DNA from 3 places in the Paenibacillus sp. FSL R5-192 genome. Region 3 is predicted to be linked to each of the others. Evidence: predicted binding sites of a transcription regulator. Region 3 holds the regulator's gene; each other region holds the start of a gene.
The links. Region 3 encodes LexA, which represses DNA repair genes until DNA is damaged. Its sites were predicted from a motif close to CGAACATATGTTCG; they were not measured.
Positions count from the first base shown of each region.

Region 1 (6,491 bases), on a different contig from region 3:
ATCAAGCAACACTTCATCGAATCGCGAATGGTACTCCATAGCCGCATCGGAAGGCATCGACAGTTCAGGCGTTGAATCCTCATGTCGCAAAATGTGAAGACAGTAATGCTCCAGATCACTGAAGTCAACTTGCCCACGTTCCTGTTTGGCCTGTCGATAACGTTCTCCAAATGTACTAACCAACCTCGACAACTCCTGCATGAGTGGTGCCGCTTGCTCCAACTCCTGCCAGAACGCAAACGCACTTCTCCCGAACAATGAACCTTTCAGGTCGGTAACTGCCTTTTTCGCGGCCTCACGGAGTTCCTTCACCTGATCCTGTAAAGCCGGGTCTGTTTGATCCTTTTTGCAGGGTTTCAATTTGCCAAATGTAGCGGGTTGAAACACTTCAGGCAACCTTTCCCATGGCATAATCTCAACCGCAGACAACAGCTCTTCTACCATCACCAGGTCTTCTTTTAACGTATCTGCATAAGGTGCCGGACCTTCAGGCTGCATGGAAATATGAATGCCTTGACGGAGCAATCCTGCTGCACCACTTAAAGCAAGAGCCGCATCACGCAAAATACTCTGAACCCATGCTGAATGTCCAAGTGCCTCTACACTTTCCACCTGAAAAGCAGACGCCATCTCTGAGAGCCAATGATCCGGCCAGGAATGACTGCGGGAGAAATCATACAAACGTTGCACCAGTCGATGCATCGCATCATCGTTTCGTTCTCCACTGAACCAGTCTACTAATTCGCGGAATGTACTCCCTTCATCTTCTTCGCCATATTTTTCCTCAAATAGTTCTTCAAGCAGTTCCTGCCGCATGATTTCCGCTTCATTTTCATTCAGGATACGGAAAGCCGGGTTCAACGGAATTTGCTGATAATAACGGCGAATGACTTCCATACAGAATGAATGCAGCGTTGTAATAGATGCCCGTCCAAGCAGCGACAGCTGCTTACGCAGATGCTCTTCTCCAGGCTGTTCTTCCAGCGCACGTTCCAACGCTTCCCGAATCCGTTGTTTCATCTCGGCGGCGGCCGCTTTGGTAAACGTAGCTACAAGTAAACGATCCACACTGTATCCTTGGGAGGGATCTGCGATCTTGCGAATAATTCGTTCAACCAGCACGGCTGTCTTGCCTGATCCCGCCGCTGCGGCAACCAGTATGTCTTCTCCGCTTTCCGAGATGGCACTCCACTGGTCATCACTCCAGAAGCTACCCTCCGGTTTTGGCATATTCGTCATGATGTTTCCCCTCCCTTGGTGTGAGATAACATATCCCAGATTTGCTGTTTGCCCGGTTTGGACAACAGGTTATACTCATTTCCTTCTATATTCTCATCAAACTGACAAACAGGCTTATACGGACAGAACGTGCACGCCACTTCCTGCTGAATACGATAAGGCTCAATGGCCACATCCCCATCCGTAATTCGGGTACCAATCTCACGGATATTACTGCGAACCGAAGCAAGCAGCGTATCCCATTGCTCTGGCGTAGCTACAGCGGCGCTGCTATAAAAGCTTCCGTCCGCCTTAAGGGCAACTGGAATAATTGCTGAATACCCCTTATCCAGGGTGTTGTCCATTTGAGCGATTGCGTCCCGATCGGCCAGCAGCAAACCTTTCATTTTGAACCGTTTCAGCAGTTCTTGTCCTGCCTGCTCTGATGTCATGCCGTTTGCGGATTGCAACAGCGGGTTATGCACATGGAAATACAACGTTCCTCCCGGCATCGCCGTTTCCCCAAGCCATTCTTCGGCAGCACTAAGCAGCACCTCCAGATAGGTGAGCATCTGTAATGACAGACCATAGTAAACTTCATGTAACTTGAGGTCCGTTTGGCTTGATTTATAGTCAATGACACGTAAGAGCAGACCATTCTCTCCTTCTGCGACATCTACACGGTCAATTCGACCCACGATCTCCATCACACAACCGTTCTCCAGTTCAAAACGTAATGGCGGCAGTGTTTTATCCGGTCCAAAATCAAGCTCCAGCCCAATCGGTTCAAAACTTCCGCGTCTGGACTGTTCACCAAGAATGACGGATGCCCGGCTAACAATGTCCTTTAATTTGCGGAAAATATAACCGTATCGCTTGGTGCTTAGCAAAATCTCCCCTTGCAGCTGTGGTGCAATCTGCTCCACCGTTTGCTCGGCTTCCTGACGGCATTGGTCTGGAGTCAAACTGCCCCAACTACGATTTTCTTCACGCAACCGCATAGCCAGCTGGCTTAGTGCAGCATGAAACAGCTGTCCGATATCAGGAGCCTGAAGGCGATACAATTGCCGTTCTTTGAGGCGCAGCCCATGCGAAGCAAAATGGGAGAACGGACAAGCTACGAAACGCTCCATTCGCGAGACACTCGTCCTCACCTCTGTACCATACAGTCTGCGACTGGTAGCTGTACGTAGTGGTAAGGCCCGATTACGATAAAAGATCGATCCCATCAACCGCTCCAGCTGAGGTCTGCTTGTCTCTCTAGATACATGCCAATTGTAGACCGCCCACCACATTTCAGGGATGTCTTCTCCGCGGCGCCATTTGCGCAATTGTCCAATGAGCGTAGACAGACTCTGACCTGGATGGGTGACATAGGACCAATGCGCTTCTTCCGAGTTCGCAACCGGTGGTTGAGCGAGCAATGGCTGTTCTTGTAGACCAAACATCTTCCGTACATGGCGGACAATCTCGGAAGGAAGCAGTGTTTTCCCCTCATCATCAGCAACCGGGTAACTCAGCCACAACTGGCTGCTTGCCGCTGTAAGTGCCGTATAGATCAGGAAACGTTCATCCAGCATCTGCCTTGTTGCACCTGGTCCAAGCGCCACGCCTCTTTCCGTCAGTAACGCTCTCTCCAGTTCCGTTAATACGCCATCATCCTGAGGTACAGCGGGTAATTCACCATCAACGGCGCCAAGGATAAATACGTATTTGATGTCCTGAAGGCGTGTACGGTCCATAGAACCCATCAAAACCTGATCAAGTGCTGGTGGTACCAGACCCAGCTTCAGTTCCGTCAATCCGGTCTCAATCATCCCGGAAAACAGCGTGATATCCAGCCGTTCATTCCCCATCATATCGACCATCTGATCCAATAAATCCAGCACAGCTCCCCACATCTGCCGATGTTCTCTCGACCGTTCGGGGTCACCTTGTGCCTTAGCTTCAGCAGACATATTCTCCAGCTTCCATGCGATCTCAGCATCTTCCAGCAGTCTGTATAGTGCCTCACACTGGGCTTTGGCTGTCTTTGCCTTTTTCATTCGCTTCTCAAAAACACCCAAGGAATCTGTAATGACCGTTCGGCAGCTCTCCATTAAAGAAAGCATCTGGTCCCGTCCTCGACTACGGCCATCCTGACCGTTGTCTTCCAGCGACAGGCTTGGTACATACTTCCATGGTTTGCCGTCAGTCCAGCGATACCCGTGAATACCACAAGCCAGTACATAATTCTCAAGCTGGTCCATATCTTCACGAGTGATGGAACCATCACGCGGAAGCAGCAAATCCGTTTTGACACAGCGAAATACATCCTCGTAACGCCAGTGGCGCCGAACAATATCCAGTGCGGAACGGATAAACTCAGATAATGGATGATGAAGTTCATTTCTTCTCCGGTCCAGAAAGACGGGTACGTCATAATCCCTGAATAACGGTTCAACTATATCAGCGTAGGTATCCAACTGCCGGACAAGTACCGCCATGTCCCGATAACGCGCACCTTCGTTTTGTGCCAGGCGCCGCATCTCACGCAGTGCTCCCTCCATCTCAGCTCGTCGGTTCTCCGCTGCAACCAGTTGGATTCCGGAATCAAGGCCTTCACTTTTCCAACGAATTCGCCGGTCGAAACCAGCCTCCAGATGAGCAAGTCCCGGACGATCCTTGTATCTCGGTGGAATCTCCGAATCTAGCACGGTTATATCGCTCGTTACACCCAGTTCGTCAGCCATTCCTTTCAGGCGTGCATAGGCACTTGCCGTAGGATAAAACAGTTCCAGTTCTCCAGGCAGTGCGCCATGATCATAAGGACGATCCAATGTCAGGGCAATCGTCACGGAAGAGGACTGCAACATCAGCCTACCGATCACACTCATCTCCTGTGGTGTGAATCCCTGAAAACCATCAATCCAGATCTGGGCATCCTGCAGCAATGCACTTTCCGACAAACGATCTGTCAGCTCGGTCAACGTGTCTTCATCATCAATATATAAATTGGTCAGTTCCTGTTCATAGTCACGATATATCAGATTCAAGTCATGCAACTTGTCCTCCAGAATCGGCGAAGTGGATGAGCTATTCCCTCCAGACAGCCCGTCTTCCAGCATTGATGGATCAACTTCATAACGTTTAAATTCACTATATAAGTCATTTAATTCGCCTATAAAACCCAGCTGGCTGCCGGATGCACCAAACAGCTTCAATTCTTCCTTACGGCGCTGGATGACCTTGTAGAGCAGCATCTTTTTGCCTTCGGCTCCGATCGGAATACGAGCAGAACCACCTGCTTCTTGCATTACACGATAGGCTAAACGGCGAAAGCCGAGCACTTCTGCACGCATGGTACCTTTAATTGCTCCAGAAGACACCAATGCCTGCTCTGTTCGAAAAGAGCTCTGTTCGGGAACGAGCAAAATTAAAGGTGTACCTTGCGGTTCTTGTTGAAGCAGGGATGTAATTTCCCGGGTAATCAGCGAGCTTTTGCCGCTGCCTGCCCGGCCAATAACAAAACGAACGGACATGTCTAATCCTCCAAACCACACGTACAAGATTTTAATTCCCAGTATAACATATCTGACTTGGTTCGGAACATACGTTTGCCACTATCCGGTAAAACCGGAGATCATCTCCGTTAACACAGCAAAACAGCAAAAAGCCCGCAGCTATCACACTGTGGACTTTTGACTTGATCTATATTTGATTGGAACGAAAATCATACGATTAATTCTTTTTACTGCGCACTTCGAAAATAGCAAATTTCAGGTAATGTCCTTCATCCACGCCCAAAATTTGTGGGTGATCCTTACCGGCTGCTTTCCAGTCGATCAAACGAAGCACTTTGCCTGCATCTTCCGCTGCATCGGCAATCGTATCCAGGAAGAGGTCTGGACGCATGTGATACGAACAGCTGGCTGTTACCAAATATCCACCCTCATTGACCAGTTTCATTCCTTGCAGATTGATATCTTTATAACCGCGACATGCACCTTTAACTGCTGATTTCGTTTTGGCAAATGCAGGAGGATCAAGGATGACCACATCAAATGTTTTACCGCCAGCTGCAAGCGCTTTGGATGTATCCACTTTCTGTTCGCCTGCACGTGCACGTGCGGTACGTTCATCCAGCCCTTTCACTTGTTCACGCAAGTACTGGAATGCATCAGCAACTACGAACTCGACCCGGTCAGTGAAACCGTTCAGCTCCACATTTGTTCGTGCACTCTCAATGGCATGCTCCGAAATATCAAGACAAGTCACTTTTTTGGCTCCATACTTGCAAGCATTCAACGTAAAGCTACCCGTGTGTGAGAAACACTCCAGTACAGTGGCACCATCCCAATATGGGAATGTAACTACTTTACCACTTTTATTCACAGGCAAGAGCTGCTCTGTGCCATCCTGCTCGGTCGTTTGTAGTGTGATTCCACTCTTGTAGCCCCAACCCTTCATAAGCGGTTCGATGGCTGCACGATTCTCGCGTTGGTCGAAGAAGTAACCTGTCTTCTGCCCTTCCACGATATCCACTTTAATGAGTAGTCCATTCTCTGTAACCGTGACATGTCTTGGGCAATCTCCGTACAGTGGACCTTTGGTCTGCTCCAAACCTTCCAGTTCACGAATCGAGACATCACTGCGCTCGTATATACCTTCCGGCTGCATTACTTCAATGAGTGCCTGTACGATGGCTTCACGGCAACGATCCATGCCAAGTGTAAGCAACTGTACAACGAGAATGCTGCCGAATCGGTCAACGATTAATCCTGGCAGAAAATCAGCTTCGCCGTAAACGAGACGGTATGCCTCTCCATCCTGGATAAAACGTTCCCGGTGACGCAAGCAATCGCGGAAACGCGCTGCAAAAAACGCGGTGTCCATCTGTTCGGACTCCAGCGGTTGATACGCTACAACCCTTACAGTGATCTGAGATGCAGGATTGTAATAACCTGTCGCCAGATAGCGACCTTGATGATTCAATACATTGACCAGATCTCCCGGTTCCGGGTTTCCGTCAACAGAGGCAATTTCATTGTTAAATATCCATGGATGTGCATGTTCAAGCCGCTTTTTGCGACTGCGTTCGAGTGTAACTGATGGCAAGGTAGATCCACTTCTTTCATAGTTAGTTGAAAAGATAGGTTTGGTGCGGCGCGTAAATGACGTTCCGGGTTCGAATCGATCTTCCGATCGCTGTTGTCTCCAGATTTTTTTGATTCCCTTTCTTAAAGGGGAAAATCTGGAGACAAAGGCGCACGCTTCGCTTCTTCAGATTCGAT
Region 1 covers NZ_ASPR01000033.1:6,306-12,796, forward strand. Annotated here, with positions in the region: gene addA (helicase-exonuclease AddAB subunit AddA) at 1-1,239, opposite strand, end outside; gene addB (helicase-exonuclease AddAB subunit AddB) at 1,236-4,739, opposite strand; gene C161_RS19270 (class I SAM-dependent rRNA methyltransferase) at 4,939-6,315, opposite strand; partial or broken gene C161_RS33050 (hypothetical protein) at 6,338-6,491, opposite strand, start outside.
Region 1: the regulator LexA is predicted to act here: its motif matches at 4,804-4,817, upstream of addB (helicase-exonuclease AddAB subunit AddB).

Region 2 (6,491 bases), on a different contig from region 3:
TTTGCTTAAGGTATCCTCTATAATGTTACAGAACATACGATTAACTGAAAGGGTGACTGGTTTGAGCTCAGAAAATTCATTTGATATCGTGTCCAAAATGGACTTGCAAGAACTGACAAATGCCGTTACACAAACCGAGAAAGAAATTGGCGCTCGTTATGACTTCAAGGGCAGCAAGAGCAGCCTGAAACTGGATAAGGATGCGTTAACGATCGTATCTGATGATGAGACCAAACTCAAGGCTGTCATTGAAGTGCTGCAATCCAAAATGGCGAAGCGTGGTCTACCATTGAAAAACATTGATTACGCAAAGGTAGAGCCAGCGTCTTCTGGTACAGTCCGCCAGCGTTTGAATTTTAAACAGGGGATTGATCAGGACATCGCCAAGAAAATCAATATCCTGATTCGGGACTCCAAGATGAAGGTGAAGAGTCAGATTCAGGGAGATCAACTTCGGGTAACTGGTAAGAGTAAAAATGATTTGCAAGCTGTCATGCAGTTGCTAAATGGTGCTAACCTGCCTCTGGATTTGCAATATACAAATTTCAAGTAATAAGGCCTTTTTGTAGCAAAAGTGTTTTTTGACACGGTATTGGGCGTATATTATACTAAGTGTGCATTGCTGGCAGTCAAGCATCAAGTCCAGTCCTCATCGTTTGCTGACTTTGTGAAAAGCAGTACATCTTCTGGAAGTCACCGGAACGTTTAAAGCGTTTTGCTTTTGAGCGGTTGACTTTATTTTTTGCGTTTCTACATAGTGGGATCATGTTAATATGGATTGACATTGAAACTGTACATTTCATGTTCCGGATGATGATAACGGGATTATGATGATTGTTTGGAGTAATGGAGGATATGAGGGAGGGCGTCTTGTGAATTTACCCAACCGGATTACGCTTGCACGAATTTGCTTAATCCCTTTTTTGATGGTGTTCCTGCTCGTGGATTTTCCATTTTATCCAGAGCCGTTGCAGCTTGGAAGCTTGTCGCTTCCGTATAATCAACTGATTGCTGCTGTTATTTTTATCATCGCCGCAAGCACAGATGGAATTGACGGATACCTTGCGCGGAAAAATAACATGGTTACCAATCTGGGGAAACTGCTCGATCCACTCGCAGACAAGTTGCTGGTTACTGCAGTTTTGATCTCGCTTGTGGAGATGGGCAAGCTGGATTCCTGGATTGCAGTTGTCATTATTAGTCGTGAATTTGCAGTTACCGGCTTGCGTCAAATTGCATTGCTGGATGGTTCGGTTGTTGCCGCCAGTGCTTGGGGCAAGCTGAAGACTGTAGTGCAGATTGTGGCGATTGTGCTGTTGCTGTTGAACAATTTCCCGTTTTCATACACGGGTATTCACGTCGATATTATCGCGGTATGGGCAGCAGCGCTTATTACCATCTGGTCGGGTATCGATTACTTTATTAAAAACAAAAACCTGCTTCATTTAACAAAAGCATAATGGTTTGTTCTTAATTGGGTAATCATGAAGGAAGCATTGGGTCAGGGGCAATAGGAAATTATCCTATTGCCCTTTGATCACTCACCACGTGTACAGGAGGATGCTCAATGAAGGCAGAAATCATTGCAGTTGGCACAGAGCTACTGCTTGGACAAATCGTCAATACCAATGCCAGATACCTATCCCGTGAATTGGCTGCGATGGGGATCGATGTATATTTCCAAACGGTGGTTGGGGATAACCTGAACCGACTTAGTGAAGCTATTCGCATTGCGCAGAGCCGTGCAGACGTTATTTTATTTTCCGGTGGCATCGGACCTACCCAAGATGATCTGACCAAGGATGCGCTCGCAGCTGTTCTTAACCGGAAACTGCATACAGATCGAATGGCAATGGACAAAATTGAGAGCTTTTTCAGAGATCGTAATGTGGATATGACAGAGAATAACCGACGTCAGGCGATCGTTATTGATGGCGGAACACCTCTGGCCAATGAAACGGGCCTTGCGGCAGGAAATGCGATTTCTGACAATGACAAATATTATGTTGTGATGCCTGGACCACCTAAAGAGTTGATTCCAATGTTTGAACAGGAAGTCAAACCTTGGCTGTTCCAGCATGTACTCACAGAAGAGATGCCGATCTATTCCCGAATGCTCAAATTCGCAGGTATTGGTGAATCTGCTCTTGAAGATCGACTTCTGGATCTGATTGACGCGCAGACAGACCCTACGATTGCTCCTTACGCGAGCGAAGGCGAAGTTACGGTACGTGTCTCCACAAAGGCTGCGAGTGAGGGAGAGGCGAAGCTGAAGCTGGATGCGATGGAAGTTCAGATTCGGGAACGTTTGACAGAACATCTCTACGCGAACGAGGATGTGCCTATAGAGTACACGATTGTAACTATGATGTCTGACATGGGGCTGACGCTCAGCGCTGCTGAGAGCTGTACAGGAGGGCTTGTCATGCAGAGTCTGACCTCTGTACCCGGAAGTGCATCAATGCTCAAAGGTGGTATTGTTTGTTACTCCAATGAAATTAAAGAAAAGCTGCTGAATGTGCCTCATGATTATCTGGAGGGTGAAGATGCACCTGGGGCGGTAAGTCCTGAGGTTGCAAAAGTGCTTGCTGAGCAGATCCGCATGATTGGCGATGCTGATTTTGGCTTGGCTGTTACCGGTGTAGCTGGACCGGGATATTCGGAACGCAAGCCACCCGGACTTGTCTTCATCGCTCTTGCAGAACGTGGAAAAGAGACGGAAATCCATGAGCTACGTATTAATGGTAATCGCGAGACGGTTCGCATTCGTTCAGCCAAAGCAATTCTATATCGCTTATGGCAAAAACTTGTGGCGATGGATTGATTAGTTAATAGCTTCGATTGCATTTACAGTTCCAAGCAAGTATAATTAAGGAAGACGGAAGAACCGTAGAATTAGGCTTTACAGCCTTGTTTACGGTTCTTTTTTCTGTTTAATGGAAAGTTTCCTTGAGGAAGAGGCGCCTCGGCCTTTACAAAAAAAACGAATGTATGTTCGAAAAAAAGCTTGGCAAACGTGTTAAAACAAGGTATCATTATCTTATAAACAGTAAAGGGTGTGAGCTTATTGTCAGACCGTCGTGCCGCGCTTGATATGGCGCTCCGTCAAATAGAGAAGCAATTTGGTAAAGGATCCATCATGAAACTGGGTGAGTCCACTCATATGAATGTGGAAATTATTCCCAGTGGTTCCTTGGCTTTGGATATTGCATTAGGAACAGGCGGCTTGCCTAAAGGCCGTATTGTTGAAATATATGGACCTGAATCCTCTGGTAAAACAACCGTAGCATTGCATGCTATCGCTGAAGTACAAAGAGCGGGTGGACAAGCTGCATTTATCGATGCCGAGCATGCTCTTGACCCACAGTACGCAAGCAAACTTGGTGTTAATATTGATGAATTGCTTCTGTCTCAGCCAGATACGGGTGAGCAAGGGTTGGAAATTGCAGAAGCTCTTGTACGCAGTGGTGCAGTAGATATCGTCGTTATTGACTCTGTAGCCGCATTGGTTCCAAAAGCAGAGATTGAAGGCGAAATGGGCGATTCACACGTTGGTTTGCAAGCGCGTTTGATGTCTCAGGCGCTGCGTAAACTGTCTGGTGCAATCAGCAAATCCAAAACAATCGCAATCTTCATTAACCAGCTTCGTGAGAAAGTCGGCGTTATGTTTGGTAACCCGGAAACAACACCTGGTGGTCGTGCTCTGAAGTTTTATTCCACAGTACGTCTGGATGTGCGTCGTATTGAGAGTATCAAATCAGGCAATGACATGATTGGTAACCGTACTCGTATTAAAGTTGTGAAAAACAAAGTGGCACCTCCGTTTAAACAAGCGGAAGTGGATATCATGTATGGCGAGGGTATTTCGAGAGAAGGCAGTATCATTGACATTGGTACAGAGCTGGACATCGTTAATAAAAGTGGTGCTTGGTACTCCTACGAAGGCGAGCGTTTAGGACAAGGTCGTGAGAACGCAAAGCAGTTCATGAAAGAGCATAAAGATATTGCTGACATCATTGAACAAAAAATTCGTGTAGCCAGTAACTTGGTTACTGCAGTTCCTGCGCCAACGAGTGAAGAGCAACAAAAAGAAGCAGCAGAAGAACAAGAATTGTTTGAAATCAACGAGTAATCTCTCAAAACCTCCCTTGTAGGGAGGACCCTGAGGGTGTTCCCCACTGGACTCCGTAAACTTATCTGATTGAGCTTGGATCAATCTGGATAATGGATTGTAGTGGGAGTACTCGTGCTGTCTAACAGCCCCTGTCCCAATGGACAGGGGCTGTTAGCACGCTAACTGTGGAGTAAAGGCCGGGCAGAGTTCCCGGTCTTTTGTATTATTGGTGTTCTTTGTCTTATCTGAAGGTGTGTTTGGCGTAGTCAGAATGAAAATGTTATGAAAGGGGAGACCAGAATGGATCAACATGACGAGGATTTATATGAAGAAGCAGAACAGGATGGCCTATCCCAATTTCCGGACAACGAAGAACTTATTATTACACGTGTAGAACGAACGAAGAGCAGGCAAGCTCGTTATCGAATCACTTTTGGCATCCACTCCATTACGGTTCTTGAAGATGTGATGATTAAATACAGGATGACTCAAGGTAATACGTTTATGAAGAAGGATCTGGAAGATATCATTCTAGCTGACGAGCGACAGCGGACGTATGCACAGTCTCTGCGTTTTTTGGAGCATAAGCCACGTACGCGCCATGAATTAAGTCAGAAACTTCGTCAGAAGGAGTTTGCTGCACCTTTGATTGAAGAGGCGCTGGATCGGCTTGAGCGGGAGAACCTGGTGGATGACGATCTATTTGCGAAGGAATGGACAAGACAGCGTATGGAGGGCAAGCGGAAGGGAAAACTGTGGATAAGGCAAGAGCTGCGTCAAAAGGGCATTGCCAATGATCTCATTGTTGAGGCACTAGAAGGGATAAGTACAGATGCGGAATTTGAGACTGCTTTGAGTGCCGGACGAAAAAAATGGAATCAGGTCAAAGGGGACGTCAAAGAGAAGAAAAATAAAACGCTTCCCTTCCTAATGAGACGTGGTTTTTCAATGGATATGGTGCGCAAGGTCGTGAATTGTTTAATTGAAGAAGATGAGGCTGGGGACCCTGAAGATGACGAAGCGTTGTTATGGGATTAGCAGACTAGAGTCTCTATACTGCATTCTCTTGACAATTTCTTTCGTCAAATACTAAAATGGACATGAGTCTGTAAGAAATGGACAACCCTTTTTCCTTCCAAAAAAGCGGTTTCGGTTTCTTAAGATTTATACCATTCTTAATTATGGGTTCGCTGGAAACAGTGAATAGTACGTGGAAACATGTACATGTGAAATGAAAATCGGCGGGGGATCGCCGTGAGTATTCGTTATTCCCAAACATATGTAAGGTTTGAAAACTGCAAATTGACCCAAGGAATGCCTTGGAGGAACCAACGAGGAGGTGAACAGTATGGAAATTGCAATCACGATCGCTCTCGTTGCAGCCGCGCTATTCATTGGGTTCGGAGTAGGATATTTTATTCGCAAATCTCTTGCAGAGGCTAAAATCTCTAGTGCGGAACAAGCTGCCGTACAAATCGTGGAGAACGCGAAGAAAGAGGCAGAAGCACTGAAGAAAGAAACGGTGCTGGAGGCGAAGGATGAAATCCATCGCATTCGCGCTGAAGCTGAAAAAGACACTCGTGAACGTCGGAATGAAATTCAACGACAAGAAAGACGATTGTTGCAAAAAGAAGAGTCGCTGGATAAAAAATTGGAATCACTCGAACGTAAAGAAGAGCAAGTGGCTAACAAAGAGAAACGAATTGATGAGACTCAGCAGCAGATCGAAATGATTTACAAAAACCAGGTGACAGAGTTGGAACGTATATCCAACCTCACCATGGAAGACGCACGCAGTATCATACTGTCCAACGTAGAACAGGAAGTTCGTCATGAGACGGCTCAAATGATCAAGGACATTGAACAACAAGCGAAGGAAGAAGCGGACAAAAAGTCCCGCGAGATTATTACGCTCGCCATCCAACGTTGTGCGGCTGACCACGTAGCGGAAACAACGGTATCTGTTGTTACCCTGCCAAATGAAGAAATGAAAGGCCGGATTATCGGTCGTGAAGGACGTAACATCCGTGCGCTTGAAACCCTTACAGGGATTGACCTCATTATCGATGATACGCCAGAAGCTGTTATTCTGTCGGGCTTTGACCCGATTCGCCGTGAAATCGCCCGTACTGCCCTGGAGAAACTGGTGGCTGATGGACGTATTCACCCGGCACGGATTGAAGAGATGGTTGAGAAATCCCGCAAAGAAGTGGATGAGCGCATCCGTGAATACGGTGAGCAAGCTACCTTTGAAGTGGGCGTGCATGGTCTGCATCCGGATCTGATCAAAATTTTGGGCCGGTTGAAGTTCCGTACAAGTTACGGTCAGAACGTCTTGAAACATTCCATGGAAGTCGCTTATCTGGCTGGACTGATG
Region 2 covers NZ_ASPR01000014.1:739,963-746,453, forward strand. Annotated here, with positions in the region: gene C161_RS11680 (YajQ family cyclic di-GMP-binding protein) at 62-553, shown strand; gene pgsA (CDP-diacylglycerol--glycerol-3-phosphate 3-phosphatidyltransferase) at 873-1,460, shown strand; gene C161_RS11690 (competence/damage-inducible protein A) at 1,568-2,824, shown strand; gene recA (recombinase RecA) at 3,068-4,132, shown strand; gene C161_RS11700 (regulatory protein RecX) at 4,415-5,152, shown strand; gene rny (ribonuclease Y) at 5,463-6,491, shown strand, end outside.
Region 2: the regulator LexA is predicted to act here: its motif matches at 2,985-2,998, upstream of recA (recombinase RecA).

Region 3 (6,491 bases):
AAAAAAACATTGGTAACTTCAAGAACGACATCATCGTTCATTGAAGCTTCCAATGTTTCAGGGTGCTGAGGAAAGATGTTATAACTGATTCCGCTTAGAAATTAGCAATAAGCTGATTTAATTCCGATAAATGTGTTATTTCATGGTCTGGCGCATACGCTTCATTGTTGGTCTTATGCTCACGGTTAATCCATACGGATTGGATGCCAGATGATAAAGCACCACGAATATCAGTCGTTAACTTGTCTCCAACCATCATGCTCTCTTCGGGTTTAACACCCAGTTTACTCAAAGCATGTTCAAATATCGACGGATCTGGTTTTCCTTTTCCGAAGTTACCCGAGATAATAATCTCATCAAAGAAAGGAGTTAATTCAGGTACACCATCCAACTTTTCTTGTTGCAAAGCAGGACAACCGTTCGTTAACAGCAACAGTTTGTACTTTCCTTGTAACCGACACAAGGTATCCATCGTTTCTTCGTATACATGAGGTCTGGATCTCCGTTCTACTCCAAACTGCTCGGCGAGTTGTTCAGCAAGATCTTCCTGATCTATACCCAACTTCAACAAGCCACGACGCCAGGATTCTTTACGGTAAACTGGAGCAAGCTGTTCCAACTGACGGAACTCAGGTTGATCCCCACCAGTAAAGTTAGCCCAAAGGCCTTCAAACGGATTGATTCCAATCATTTTGGTAAAAGGAAAGGTTTCATATGATTCATACAGCCCACGTGCCTCATTACGAACAGCTTCTTCAAGTTCTTCTGGTATGACCCCAGTCTCTTGCGCTGCGATTAGACAAGTCTCATGAAAAGCTTCTCGAACACTACGCTCATCCCATAATAAAGTATCATCTAGGTCGAACAAAATCGCTTTTAACGCCATTCCGATCATCTACCCCTTTATGCAATAATTACTTTTCGACGGTTTCCACGGTGATCTGGTGTGCTTTCGCAAATTTCAGCAAACGTTCTGCAATCGCATCTGTATCGTAACGGTTCAATAACTTGGTAAACACCCATCTTTTCCCGCGACTGTTATGTTCGATAACAACTGTACCTGGTTCAATTCTGAATTTGACGATATCGTCAACCCCAATTGAACGTTCACGATTACCCTTCGTCGTTATAATCCGATTACTGCTAATCTTGATGTATGGACGTCGAAGCATGAAGATGACTGCCAAAAATACGTAAAGCAGCATGGTCACCCAGTCCCAAGTTGTCATTGGAGCTTGCACAAGGAACGTGCTCATAAACAGATACAAAAAGGCGAGACCAATCAAAAATATAGGGAACAAAAGACTGCGTCCCTTAAAGACTTCTTCACCTGGTGTACCTGTGATTGGTTGACCACTTTTTTTGCGTTGCTGATTTAACTGCTTGGAATTTTTCTTAACCGTTCTCTCGAACGAACGCGACATGAGAATCCCCCTTATGTGTCTTTGTATCGGCTTACATAATTGCAAACCAACATTTCCCCCTATAAATTGCACACTCAAAATAACAGGAAGAAACCTAAATATCATAATGATATCATTAGGTTTCGTTAGTGTTTGAGTTTGCCTTGGTGGCCTTTGTCATTCTCATCATCAACAATCTCAATGGTATCCAGTTGTTGTCTGAAATTGCTGCGAATATTACTCAAATAAATCTCTCTTAGCTCGGCACGTTCAGCAAGCTCTTCCTCCGACAATCCAGTGGACTTTTGCTTACGAGCCAATTCGTTAATGCGTGCTACCAGACTATCTATATCCAAGCTTGTCCCCTCCAAAAATACAAAGTCATATTAACTTTGCCATTATAAAGGCTGCTTGTCAAGCTGACACGCGCTAACACTCATTGATGTGCATTTTATTCTGCAAATTGCGGTAGAGCTAGTACTTGTCCCACTTGGATGGAAGTTGTATGAAGTTGATTCACTTTCTTAATTGCTTCTATATAAATACGTGTATCCATATTCGTCGGTTTATGTTCCAAAGAAATACTCCATAATGTTTCCCCTTGTGAAACAGCGATCTTTCCTCCAGGCAGAACATCATTCTCATTGCCGGCAAATACAGTTAAAACGGTGCTGCATCCAATAAATATAATCATAGAGGTAATGGCTACCTTTAACATCCATGAAGAAATCTTGAAACGCGCTAAAACCTTCTTGTAGTTCCCTATGTTAGACTTCACCAGTTCCGAATTGATTGGTTCATAGATGCTTTGATAAGTAGAATATCTCATTAAATACCCGCCTCCAAACGTTTGTTCCTATCTGTTGAAATCAATATAACACGAACACTTGTTTTGTTCAATAGATTTTTAGAACAATTGTTCGCTTCTTTTTTAGAAGGAGCAATATCTTATTTCAAGTCCTTTTGTAAAACATTTGCAGTATTATACTCTGACTTTTGGACAATTTCTGTTCTATAAGCTAAAAAACACTGATTTAATGCTATTTTATTTAGAACTTATGTTTGTACGAACGGAGGTTCTATGTTATAATTTTCCCAAACGTTACTAAAATGGGGTTGATACGGTATGTCGAAGATATCCAGCAGGCAGCAGGCTATTCTGGAGTTTATACGAAATGAAGTCCGGTTGAAGGGGTATCCTCCTTCCGTACGGGAAATTGGTGAAGCAGTTGGACTGGCTTCCAGTTCAACAGTACATGGACATTTGGATCGTTTGGAGAAAAAAGGTTTGATCCGACGCGACCCTACCAAGCCAAGAGCCATTGAGCTTTTGAGCCAGGAAGAATCTGAGCATTCTCATCAATTTGCTCATAGCGTTGCACGTATCCCTGTAGTTGGTAAGGTTACAGCCGGGGTTCCAATCACTGCAACCGAGAACATTGAAGACTACTTCCCTCTTCCTACACATTATGTAGGCGAACAGAAAGTGTTTATGCTTTCAGTAGTGGGAGATAGTATGGTGGAAGCTGGAATCGTTAACGGAGATTACGTTATTGTCCGTCAACAGCAAACTGCTGATAACGGTGATATCGTCGTTGCAATGACTGAAGACGATGAAGCTACAGTGAAAACGTTCTATAAAGAGAAAGATCATATTCGCCTTCAACCGGAGAATGCGACCTTCGAACCTTTACGTTTGAAACATGTTAGTATTCTGGGTAAAGTCATTGGCCTTTTCCGAGATATTCATTAATATTTAACTTGAGTAACAAAACTAGATGTAATGAAATACGAAAGAGGTTGTCCTGATCAACAGGACAACCTCTTTTTTCTTGTTTATGTTATTTTAGCGGCTAATTATTTACTTCGTTTCAAAATACTCTTGTGATGCGAGAACACATCAAAGCTCTGTTGTCCGTGATATGAGCCCATACCGCTCTCTCCTACACCACCAAACGGGAGATAGTGTGAAGTCATATGAGAAAGTGTGTCATTAATACATCCCCCACCGAAGGATACTTGATTCAGAACCTGATCCTGCAGCTGCTCATCCTGTGTGAAGAGATATAGCGCCAATGGTTTTGGCCGGCGAACAATCTCATCTAGCATAGGATTCAGGTCACTGTACGTAAATACAGGAAGAATCGGACCAAAGATCTCTTCTTGCATGACAGCTGATTCCCAGTTCACATCTCCAAGTACAGTCGGCTCAATGAGCAACTGCTCTCGTACAGAACGTCCACCAATCAGCGTTTTGCCATCTGTTAGGAATTTCGACAACCGATCAAAGTTACGCGAGTTAACAATATGCGGGAAATCAGCGTTCTGTAACACATCGTCCCCAAATTTATCTTTGATCTCTGCGCCAATCAGATTGATCAATTCGTCATGAACTTGTTCATGTACAAGCAAATAATCCGGAGCAACGCAAGTTTGGCCTGCATTCAGGAACTTACCACGAACAATACGCTGGGCCACCAGCTTCAGTTCTGCATCGTTATGGACAATAGCAGGACTCTTGCCCCCTAGCTCCAGGGTTACAGGAGTCAAATGCTCCGCAGCTGCCTTCATAACAATGCGACCAACACCTGTGCTTCCTGTGAAGAAAATATAATCAAACTTCTCTTTCAACAATGCTGTACTTGCTTCAACTTCCCCTTCCATAACGGCGATATACTCCTGAGGGAAGATCTCCTGAATCAGATCATATGTCAGACGAGATACCGCTGGTGTTAATTCAGAAGGCTTGATAACTGCACAGTTACCGGCTGCAATTGCTCCAATCAGTGGACCAAAGGCCAGTTGGAAAGGATAGTTCCAAGGTGCAATAATAAGAGCCACTCCGTATGGTTCAGGGTAAATGGTGCTCACACCATCCGGCATAGCCGAATTGGTTGGGACTTGTTTTGGTGCAGCCCATTCCTGCAGGTGTTCTAATGCAAAATCCAGTTCACCCAAAACAATGCGAATCTCGGAACCGTAAGCTTCCGCCTCTGATTTGTTCAAATCTGCCTGAAGTGCATCTTGAATCCGTTGTTGATACTTTTCAATTCCTTTTCTAAGCTGTTGAAGCGCATTAATCCGATAATCAATATTTTTAGTTTGACCTGTATAAAAAAATGTACGTTGTTCTGTCACAAGTTGTTTAGCCTGATCCATATTAACATCTCCAATTAATTATTTAAAATTAAATTGTTCAAAATTTAATTAAAGTATACCTCTTCTATATGAAACTTTCAACATACAAATGAAACATCCATTTGTATGTATTTGAACGATGGTTGGAATTTTAAATGAGTGAATGCTAGTATTCCTTTCTATTTCATGGCTATCAGAATTTCTAAGGAAGTTTGATTTAAATCTTTTGCTTCAGACAGTTTAATATTAATGAAAAGTGAGTTTTGCGATTATCTAAATCGACGAACGAATATGTTTGTTATAAAGGTAAGCCTTGGTCACAGATAAACACAAAAATGTTACGTGGGCAAGTGAAGAAGAATCAGGGGACATGTTTTGGCAATTTGCTTTCAGATGATTTATCCATTCCCGGCCACAACTTCACAACGAGCAGATTTTAATCCAACAACTACTCCTGAGAGCTGTCTTCGAAGAAAGGGTTAAATAATATCAAATCAACTTGTACTACTTCTATTAAAAAAAGTCATCTAGTATCTCACTCATCCGCTGCATTTCATGATCGTCCAAATCTGTTTAGATTGGATATACTACTTAATCAGTTGGAGGAATTTTTGGAAGTTACGTTAGTAGATCTGTAGGGGGTGAAATACAAATCACAATGTAATATATATCATAATTTTACATAGAATTATATGGTATTTTTAGAAAGTAAAGTTTTATAATTCATTCAAAAAAATTTAGGAGGTATTTACATGAAAAAGAAACTAGCCACAATTGGAGCGCTCACTGCTATAGTAGCAAGTATTGCTGTTCCAGCATCACTTGCTTCTGCCTCATCTTCTGTTCAAGGTTCTGTAACTGCACAAAGTGTTACGATTCAGGCGACGCAAAAATATGTGAGATATTCAGATGCTAACAATAAGTATGGAGATGCGAAGTATGTTCCAAAGACATATACTTATGCTGATGGAGTTTGGTATGGAGTACTCAATCTAGCATCTACTACCTACTCAAACGGATTATATTACGGAAACTATGAAGGTTACGTAACGAAAATGGAGTAATTTTGTCATCACAATAAAATTCACGTATATTAAATATAACAATACTAAAAGAAGGCTTCTGAATTCTAAAGTGTACCCTTTGTAAAGGACATTTTGAAAAAAAACTAGGCAACTTGTTGAAGCTGCTGTCTGTATTTTACAGGCGGCAGCTTTTTCAAATTCCATTGCCCTCGATAATGATTGTAGTACGTCATATAACTCTTAATTTCTCGTTTTACTTCTTCTAATGTTTCGCAATCTTTGATATTCGTTTCATCCTTAAAATGCCCAAAGAACGATTCTTGGGGAGCATTATCCCAACAATTGCCTCGACGTGACATGGATTGTCTTAATCCCATTTTCTTCACTACGGATTGGAATTGTGGTTTCGTATAATGAAAGCCTTGATCAGAATGGATCAACGCATCTTTGGTTAAATGGCGATGCTTCTGTAATTTACGAAGCGTGTTTAGCGCAGTTCCTATACTTAACGAAGAAGAAACTCCATACGCTAAAATTTCATTCGTCTGTGCGTCTTTAATCGTCGATAAATACGCACGTTTATTGACTTTTTACGTTAAATATGTGATATCGCTTAATAACACCTTTCCCGCCTCGCCTGGCTTAAAATTGCGCTGTAATTCGTTTGGACAAGTGCGATGTTCTTTCGTTGCTTTTGCCATTCTACGGGCTGGATTAGACTTTCGAATGGGACAGATGATCTCAAATTTTTTCATGATCCGGCGAATCCGCTTCAAGTTGCACGTCATTTTGTACTGATTTTCTAACGTCATTTTGATTTGGTGTGCTCCTTTTTTTCGTCCACGAAAATGATACGCCTTTACAATCTTATCTGTTTTGGCTTTAGCTACACGCTTCTGCACTGATTTTTCAGAGAAGCAATTGT
Region 3 covers NZ_ASPR01000049.1:344,047-350,537, forward strand. Annotated here, with positions in the region: gene C161_RS26760 (HAD family hydrolase) at 95-886, opposite strand; gene C161_RS26765 (hypothetical protein) at 915-1,424, opposite strand; gene C161_RS26770 (DUF896 domain-containing protein) at 1,550-1,759, opposite strand; gene C161_RS26775 (LysM peptidoglycan-binding domain-containing protein) at 1,855-2,232, opposite strand; gene lexA (transcriptional repressor LexA) at 2,530-3,156, shown strand; gene C161_RS26785 (aldehyde dehydrogenase) at 3,261-4,562, opposite strand; gene C161_RS26790 (hypothetical protein) at 5,294-5,605, shown strand; partial or broken gene C161_RS32150 (IS3 family transposase) at 5,710-6,491, opposite strand, start outside.